One region of the Paenarthrobacter sp. FR1 genome, then DNA from elsewhere that is predicted to be linked to it. Evidence: riboswitches for the same ligand, from Rfam matches in the RefSeq annotation. Region 1 holds a riboswitch; the other holds the start of a gene.
What was found. A riboswitch is a leader RNA that binds a small molecule or an ion and turns the genes downstream of it on or off. The one in region 1 is predicted to bind cyclic di-AMP.
Positions count from the first base shown of each region.

Region 2: linked by a shared signal. The riboswitch ahead of ACR30Z_RS09695 (hypothetical protein) and the one ahead of ACR30Z_RS04845 (C40 family peptidase) in region 1 are both predicted to bind cyclic di-AMP.

Region 1 is NZ_JBPFSF010000002.1:27,921-32,557, reverse strand. Features, by position in the region: gene ACR30Z_RS04865 (molybdopterin molybdotransferase MoeA) at 1-88, opposite strand, end outside; gene ACR30Z_RS04860 (NTP transferase domain-containing protein) at 85-975, opposite strand; gene ACR30Z_RS04855 (HNH endonuclease) at 1,018-1,518, opposite strand; gene ACR30Z_RS04850 (NlpC/P60 family protein) at 1,916-2,689, opposite strand; gene ACR30Z_RS04845 (C40 family peptidase) at 2,789-3,535, opposite strand; cyclic di-AMP (ydaO/yuaA leader) riboswitch at 3,540-3,701, opposite strand; gene ACR30Z_RS04840 (M23 family metallopeptidase) at 3,847-4,637, opposite strand, start outside.
Region 2 is NZ_JBPFSF010000004.1:168,879-173,515, reverse strand. Features, by position in the region: gene hutG (formimidoylglutamase) at 1-133, opposite strand, end outside; gene ACR30Z_RS09705 (NCS2 family permease) at 207-1,649, opposite strand; gene ACR30Z_RS09700 (copper resistance CopC family protein) at 1,764-2,396, shown strand; cyclic di-AMP (ydaO/yuaA leader) riboswitch at 2,571-2,739, shown strand; gene ACR30Z_RS09695 (hypothetical protein) at 2,743-3,522, shown strand; gene ACR30Z_RS09690 (FAD-binding protein) at 3,701-4,393, opposite strand.

The sequences.
Region 1 (4,637 bases):
GGATGGGAGTGGCAACATCAAACGCGCGTTGCCGGGCCTCATGCCAAGTGTGTGCCGCGTGGTGGCCCTCGGTGGGGGCCCCTGTCATTCGGTGTCAGTCCCTGGCTCCGCGTATTCCTTGGCAACTTTACGGGCCAACTCCAAGGCAGCCTTCATGGACGCGTCGTCGCTGGCCTGGCCGATGCCCCGGGCCATGCCGGCGGCGTACCCGGCGATGAACGTAGTCAGGGGTGCTGCGGGGCGCACCACTGAATGCGCGGCGACTCCTGCAACCGCGAGGACCTCGTTGACGTCCACGTCAACGCCCTCAAGCTCAAACGCCTGCAGCAGTGTGCGGCACCATTCCTCGAGCGTCTCTTCCTGGCTCTTCACGTCCGCCTCCAACTCGTAGTCAATGCCCAAGGCCGCAGCGTCCTCCCACGTATCCACGTCATCAGTGGACCCCGCGGGGACGTCAACGTCCAGCAGGTTCAGCCTAGCAAGCAGTCGGAACACTGAAGAGTTCGTTAACCCGTCTCCCTCGGAAGCTGCCGCCACTTCCCGTTCCAGGGCGGCGGTCCTGTAGGCCCCCAGGAGAGGCTGCTTCCGGCCATCAGTGGAGACCGCCATGGCCCCTTCAACGCCGGGATGTGACGCCAGCGCAGCCCAAAGGAGCTCGACACCACGGGAAGCGTGTGGCATGTCGCATGCCAGCACCAGCGTCCATGCCTGGCTCGAAGCGCTCGTCTTCAGCGCGGCCAGGCCGGCGGCGATTGCAGCTGCAGGGCCTGCGAACACGGGCTCCTCGCGTGCCCGCAGGATCTCTCCCGGCAACGCCTCCGCCTCCGGTCCTACGACCACCACGGCAGAAGCACCCCGGGCCGCCTGCAGCGCATGCGTAAGGAGAGTGGCGCCGTCGTACTTCAGCGCCGGCTTGGGCACGCCCCCGAGGCGGGTGGCCTTGCCACCCGCCAGAATCACGGCGTTGAATTCCATCCGCCCAGAGTACCCGGGCGGGCGGAGTTCAGCAGAAATCGATCAGGCAGCGGATTCCGGCAACAGGAACGGGTCCCAGTCCGGCGCAGGTTTCTCGAGTTCTTTGATCTGCCACATGGTTCCCTGGGGCACGCCTGGCTTGAAACGGAGCTTCCATCCCATTTCAGCCAACGTATGGTCGCTCTTGGCGTTGTTGCATTTCAAGCACGCCGCAACCAGGTTTTCCCAGGAATCCGCGCCGCCCCTGGATTTGGGGTGGACGTGGTCTATGGTGTGGGCTGTTTTCCCGCAATAGGCGCAGCGGTGACCGTCGCGGCGAAGGACCCCGCGGCGACTCACGGCGGTAATCCTGTTGTACCTGGGGCGGATGTAGCGGTTAAGGAGGATCACGGAGGGGCGTCCAAGAATCTCCTGTGGCCCGACGACAGGCTCGTCGCCTTCGGCCACTACGCTTGCTTTCCCAGTCAGCACAAGGACCAGCGCCCGGCGGAATGTTATTACCGCCAGCGGTTCATATCCAGCATTCAGAACGAGTGTGCGCATGCACGTACCTCTTCACGGCCGCACCCGTCAGGGGCACGAGGGCCGGCTGCCCTCTGCTTGTACGGGCTGTGGATCGACACCATAAGGGTAAGCACTTATATGCCGTATCAACGAATTTTTCTGTCGTTTCGCGTGCGGTGTCGGCAAAAATTCATGCGTGGTTAAGGGATGTGCGGCATCGCCGGGCTGCGAAGGCGGGCCTCCACCACCCACTTTGACCGGCGACCGAAGAGGACACACCAAGGATGACGGCGTGTCGGGTGACCCGCAGGCTGAGAGTTGGTGCGGACGGTACGGGCCGCCCGACGCATCAATGCTGGTCGCTGGATCGGGCTGCTCTTAAAAGCAGAACACCCCGCCGGCCTCAGCCTGCGGGGTGTTCTTGGAGGTGCTTGGATCAGCCGTTGACGCGGATGAAAACCGGTCCGGAGCCAACGTTGGCGCTGAACAGTGCCGTAGTGGATCCGTTCCATCCACCGTGGACTGCCATGCCGTTACCGACGTATACAGCGATGTGGGCCTGTCCGGCCAAGCCGCCATTGGCGTAGTAGGCGAGGTCGCCCGGCTGGGCTTCTGCTGCACTGACGGTGCGGCCCAGGGAGAGGTAACCGGCCGGCCAGTCGTGGAAGTTGATGCCGACGGCTGCCAGGGAGTTGGTCACCAGCATGGTGCAGTCCTGGGTCACGCCGAGCTGTGCGTAGGCAGCGGCGGCAATAGCCGCACCGAGCCCGCTCGAGGCTGCAGGAGCCTTGGCGGCCGGGGCTGCGGTGTTGACCGCGAGGGTAGCGTTACCGGCTGTAGCCGTGCTTTCCGCAGCCTTCTTGGTCTCCGCCTTGGCGGGCGCCTTCTTCTCGACCGGAGCCGGAGCTTCCACCGTGGTGACCACGGGGCGCTCGTAGGAGATGGCGACCGTGGAATCCGCAGCGATGGTGGCCTGGACCACTGACTGGACGTCAAGGGTGGACGTCGACGTGGATTCGCGATCGACATTGGTGTCGGCAGCGTTGGCTGCCACACCGCTGGTCAGGACCAGGCCTGATGCTGCGGCAATAACTGCTGCCTGGCGGCCAACGCCACCGGCGTTGTCGCTGACGGCCTTGGCGATAACGGCAAGCGAGCTGGTCTTGGGGGCCTCAGCGCGATGCCGTGCAACCTTGTTTGCACTGGTCATGATTTTCTCTTTTCGTATCCGCGGGCAGTTGGGGTACACGCGGGTAGTGGGCAGGCCAGCACTTGGGGGCATGCTGGCTTACCCCGAACCGGATGATTTCTAGCGGAGGGTGAAGAAGGAGGACGTACCTGTGGAAGCCGCTGAGTGCAGCAGCGTGCCCTGGCCCGGGTTCAAGGCGCTGATCATCATGCCGTTGCCGACGTAGATGCCCACGTGGGCTCCGCCGTTCTGCATGACGAGGTCGCCGGGAGCAGGGGTGCTGGTGGGCTTCATGGCCGTCCAGGCGTTGACGCGGGGGATGCTGATGCCGGCCTGCGCGTAAACCCACTGGGTGAAGCCTGAGCAATCCCAGCCGTTGGGAGTGGTGCCGCCCCAAACATAGGGGTGGCCAATGCCGGTGTAGGCAATAGCGGCGAGACCGGAAGCGGCGGCGCTGGAAGCAGCGTCCTTGGCTTCGGAGGACTTCGCGGTGACGGCACCCGCGGTTTCCTGTGTGCTGTTTGCCGCCGTGCGCTGGGTGGTCTGCGAAGCACGCTGGACTACCTTGGGGGCTTCCTTGGTGACCACAACGGGGCTCTCAAAGGAAACGGTGGCGGTGGGCTCTGCGGTGACGACTGCCGTGGCGACCAGCTGCTGGGTGCTGGAGGCTTCCGACTTGGTGACGTCGGTGTCCGCTGCCTGTGCCGGCAGGCCGACGCTAAGGACGAGGCCCGAGGCTGCTGCCCATACGGCGGCCTGGCGACCAACAGTTCCGGCGTTGGATGAAACAGCCTTGGAAAGGTTGTTCAAAGGGTTCGTTCGAACCGATTCGGCGCGGTGGCGCGCAGGGGTAGTGCGTGATGACACGAAGGTAGCCTCTCCCAATGCCTGCGAGGTGAGCTGTCGGATTCGGATGGGAGTCATCCGGCCGCGCCGCTTCAAGGAAGCTTTTGCGACTTAACCCCAAGGCCTTCTCTCGAAGACCAGAAGTGGTTCCCCCGCCCCTGCCAGACGATTTATGCGAACGGACCTCGAGTGGTGGCAGAGCTAGGCAATCCACTCAAGTGCACCGGCCCCCTAAAAAGCCGATGCGCTTTGTACGGTACAACAGTTGAACGCGAATGTCACATTCAGGTCACGGGGCGTGTCACGAATGCGAGAGACAACCATCAACTAGCTCAGAGCCAGCCCATGGGGTCGACAACTTCGCCGTTGACCTGAACCTCGAAGTGGAGGTGGCATCCGGTGGAAGCGCCTGTGGTGCCGCTCAGGGCTACGGTGTCGCCACGGTTGACCGTCTGGCCCACCTTGACAGTGAAGGACGACAGGTGGTTGTACGTGGTCTCAAGGCCGTTGCCGTGGTCCACTACCACGCGGTTGCCTCCGCCGTACTCGTGCCAACCTGCGAAAGTGACCTTGCCGGTGGCCGCAGCATGGACGGCTGTGCCGCACTGGGCTACGAAGTCCTGGCCGCGGTGGAAGTCACCGGAACCGCCCGTGAGGGGGCTGATGCGGTAACCAAAGGGTGACGCCGTGGTGAGCGTATCCAAGGGGCTGGCCATGGTGCCAACGGACGAGGCGCGCTGGATGCTTCCGGCGGACTGGGCGCTGAGGAGCTGCTTCAGCTTTCCGTCGGGATCCGCGGCAGTGGCAACGGCGGCGCGGCTGAAGTCGATTTTGGCGGATGCGGCTGCGGAAACCTCGGGCTGGCTCCCGCCGGTGACGGCGAGGGCGGCCTCAGTCTGGCCGGACTCCGAGGTGGCCATGACCGGGCTGGTGGCCGGCAGACCGACAGTCAGGGCAAGTCCGGTGGCGGCAAGCGCTACACCGGCTTTCTGCCCGACGCCACTGGCTGCGGCAAAATCGGCTACCTGGCGCAACGGGCTCTTACGGCGGCGGACCTGACGCTCAGTGTCGCGGGGCCGGATGTCCATAGTGGCGCGGGCTGGCCGCAGCTCAACAGCGGGGC
Region 2 (4,637 bases), on a different contig from region 1:
AGGCAACCGCGGCTGCTTCGGCCGTGTGCGGGGTGATGGCCTGCCACCAACGGCGGTGCTCGGCGCCGTCGCCGTCAAAGCGGCCGGTCCACGGGGTAGGGCTGACGTCTACAGTTACGGCGCGTGTTTCCATGCTTTAAGCAGACCGGACCCGGACTGCCAATACCAGCAGTTCCGGGTCCGGGGTGTCTGAAATACCGGAATGCCTACTTGACGCCCAGGAGTTCCTCAACGGTTCCGATGCCGAAGAAGAGCAGGAACGCAGCGGCCACAGCCCACATCAAGGGGTGGACTTCGCGGGCGCGGCCCTGGAAGGTGCGGATCAGCACGAACGAGATGAACCCGGCACCCAGGCCGTTGGCGATGGAGTACGTGAACGGCATCAAGGCGATGGTCAGGAACGCGGGAATCCCGACTCCCCAGTCCTGCCAGTCGATCTTCCCCACCTGGGAAACCATCATGAAGCCCACGACCACCAGCGCGGGGGCCACGGCTTCGAACGGCACCAGGTTGATCAGCGGTGTGAAGAACATGGCAATGAGGAAGAGCACGCCGGTCACGATCGAGGCCAGACCGGTACGCGCGCCTTCGCCGATCCCCGCGCCGGATTCAACGAAGATCTGGTTGGAGGAAACCGAAGCGCCGCCACCCACGATTGCACCGAGGGCATCCACCTGGAGGACCCGGTCCACGTTGGGGATGTTGCCGTCCTTGTCCACGGTTCCGGCCTCGTTGGCCAGGCCCACCATGGTGCCCATGGCGTCGAAGAAGATGCTGAGGAGGATCACGAAGGCCAGCAAGGCGGCAGCGATAAAGCCGAGGTGTTCGAACGCGCCGAAGGGGTTGGCCTTGCCGATCAGGGACAGGTCAGGGGCGCCCCACTCGGAAAGCGTGGGGGCCACGAGCGACCAGCCGCGGGGGTTGACGTTCTTGCCATCAAAGCTGGGGCCGATGTGGAGCGTGAATTCGAGGATCGCAGCCAGGGCGGTGGAGACCACGATGCCGATCAGGATGGCGCCACGGACCTTGCGGACCACCAAGGCGATGGTCAGGATCAGGCCCACCGCGAACACCAGGGTGGGCCAGCCCATCAGCTTGCCGTCCACGCCAAGTCCCAGCGGAACTGTGGTGCCTGCGGCGTCCGGGATGCGGCGGACGAATCCGGCATTGACCAGGCCGATCAGGGCGATGAACAGGCCGATGCCCACCACGATCGCGGTCTTGAGGGCCTCCGGTACTGCCTTGAAGACGGCGGTACGGAAGCCCGTGAGGACCAGGATGAGCATCGTGACGCCGGAGAGGACCACGAGCCCCATCATGTCTGGCCACGTCAGCCCCGGGTGCGAGGCAACGGTGACGGCCACGAACGCGTTGACGCCCAGGCCCGTTGCCACGGCGAACGGGTGCTTGGCCCACGCGCCCATGAGGATGGTCAGGATGCCCGCCACGAACGCAGTGGTGGCGGCGACAGCGGTGAAGCCGAGCGATGCTCCACTCGAGTCGGCTCCGGAGAGGATCAGTGGGTTCAACACCACGATGTAGCTCATGGCGAAGAAGGTTGCGAAACCGCCACGGATTTCCCGCGAATAGGTGGAGCCGCGCTCGGAGATCTTGAAGTAGCGGTCGACTGCAGAACCTTGTTTAAGCATGAAGGACTCCGGGGATCGAGGGGAGTGTGCTCTCAAATCCTATGCGGTCGGATATGGGCGCACCGGACCATTCGCCTAGTCTGTAAGGAAGCCAACACTAGGAGAAACCGCCCCATGCGCACCATCCGCCCGCTTCTGGCCGCCGTCGTCGCTGCTCTTGCCTTCGCGTCCGCCCTGCTGTTTTCTGCGGCTCCAGCGTCCGCGCATGATGTCGCCGAGTCCACGGCGCCGGCGAACGGTGCCAACGTGGCGGAAGTTCCGGCGTCGGTCTCCATTACTTTCAACAACCGCCCGTTGGCGATCGGTTCGGGCGTCACTGTCACCGCGGGCGGCGAAAACTGGGCGGATGGACCCGTCGAAATCATCGATAACCAGGCAGTTCAGAAGCTGCGCGACGGCGCGCCGGCAGGCGAATACACAGTGGTTTGGCGCGTGGTCAGCTCCGATTCCCACCCTATTGAGGGCACGTTTACCTTCACGGCCACCGCAGGGAGCACGACGACGACAGGCGGCACTGCGGTTGCCTCACCGTCAGCTTCGGCTCCTTCAGCTTCGGTACCTTCGGCGGGAACGGCGGCGCCGGGAACGGGTACCAGCGAGCCGGCGGCGGACGCATCGCAGCCCTTCCCCTGGAGCATCGTAGGACTGGCGGTGGTGGCTATCGGACTCGTTATTTACCTGGCCGTTACCGCGCGGAAGAAACTGGCGGCCTCAAACGACTCGGACGGCCAAACTCCCGCGGAATAACGGGGTTTTCTACGTACCTGCGAAGATCTCGAAACGGTCACCACGACACGCCAAAAGGGTAGTTCTCGTTACTTAAATGTGACTTCCGGGTGATCTTCGCGTACGGTGGTACCTGTGCCTGTTCCACGTAGCGGGCACTTCCGGCCTGATTGCCTAGCTCTGCCGCAGTCCGGAATCCGTTCGCAGACAAACCTTACGGCAGAGACGGGGAACCCATTTTAGGTCGCTTTCGAGCGTGCCTTGGGGTGAAGTCACGATGCTTCCGCTGAACAGCGGGGGATAGTGACCGGGTGACTCCCATCCGAATCCGACAGCTAACCTCGCAGGCATCGGGAGAGGCTCTTTCATGTCTTCACGCATTCTTCGCGGCCGTCGTAAGGCGGACAGCGTACGTCCTAATCCGTTCATCTCCATCTCCAAGGCTGTTGCCAGCAACGCTTCCGGCGCTGGTCGCCAGGCAGCTGTTATCGCAGCAGCTTCGGGTCTCGTTCTGACCGGCTCCATTGCTGCCCACGCAGCCGAGGCTCCGGTACAGCGGGATTCCAGCCCCGCCACGGTCGCCGAGACCGCATCCGAGGCTCCCACCCAGGTTGTTACCGCCTTGTCGACGGCTACCGTCAACTTCGAGCGCCCTGCTGTTGCTTCGGTTGCAGCACCGGTCATCGAAAAGCCGGCTCCGGTTGCTCCGGCTCCCGTTGCCAAGAAGGCAGCAGTAACCACCGCCGCTGCAGCAGCCCCTGCCAAGGCTGCCGCTGCTGCTCCCGCCGCACCGGCCGCCGCTGCTCCTGCAGCTGCTCCCGCCGTCGGTGGCGTCAACGCAGCCATGGTTGCCTCGGCTTACGCCCAGATCGGCATCATGCAGGACTGCACCGCCATGGTGGAAAAGGCCCTCGGCTCCGCAGGCATCCCCGTTGGTGACCTCGGCCCCATGCAGTTCATGAACTACGGCAAGGTTGTCAGCGACCCCCAGCCCGGTGACATGATCGTCCAGTCCGGCCACGTTGCAATCTTCATCGGCAACGGCCAGGCCATCAGTGGTGGCATCAACGGCAACCAGACGGGCATCCACCCGATCAGCTGGTTGACCGCAACGGGTCCCCTGACCTACGTACGCGCAGGCGCATAAGCCTCACGCACCAACAAAGGCCGGTGCCTTCGAAGATTCTTTTCTTCGTAGGTACCGGCCTTTGGCGTTAAGTTCTGTGCGTTAAAGTTCCAGCCTTAGGGCACGACGGCGGTTCGGCGCGTCTTTGTTGGGTGGCGTGCCGGGGTTTGCGGCGTGAGGTTCCCGGGACGTGGACTTCCTAAACGGTGGCGATGCCGGGTCCTGCCGGCAGGGCCACCTTGGCTGAGATCGCCTGGCCCACGGCCTTGGCCTGTCGAAGCACTTCCTTGGGGGTGGGCGTGATGAGTTCCCCAACGCCCACAAGGTGCATTCCGACGGCACGCATGGCGGCTACGAGGTTCTGGCCGATGGAGATTCCCAGTTCTGCCAGCATTCGGCGCAGCTGGCTCTGGGCACAGCGGGTCACCACGATGTGGTCGGCCAGGAGAACGCCGTTGGCTGTGTGGACAGCCCACTGGCGCGGCATGGATTCGAGTGGGCCGGACACATGGAGGCCGGTCCGGAGCCCGGCTGTGGTCATGCTCGCGGCCATTCCGAATCCCAGCTGCTGAGAGGGATCAGAGCCCAGGAAATCAAGGCGGACGGCACGGGTGGTGTTGCGGACGTCCAGATGATGGCTTGCGGCATAGTTCCGCAGGTGACGGAGGATCTCAGTGCGTTCTTTCATTGCTGCGGGATCGGCGACGTCGCATCGTTGAAGCATTCCGGTGTGGACTGAAGGGCCTGCGGCTGATATGGCGCCGAAGCCGTCCACAACGATCGAGCCCACGCCATAGCGGCTGAGCTCACTGGCAACTGCCAGGCCGGACAGGCCGGCTCCGATGACCACGGTGGTGGTGCGTTCCGTGGCGGAATCAGGCGTGGGTGACACTGCTTGGTTCCTCCTTGACGTGTGTGCCCTGAGGCAGCGCGTGGGATCGCGTCCGAGTTCCCCAAGCGGCCGCAAATAAATGGCCGGAGTGTGTCGCGAAACACGTTTGCCGGCCATTCGGTGACTCGAACACTACCGAACTTTTTCGGCCATGGATAGCCTCGCGCATCCGCGTGTTTTGCGTGTTCATCCGCAGCGCAAAAAGGGTGCTCCGGAACCGAGCCCGGACCGTTATACACATAGC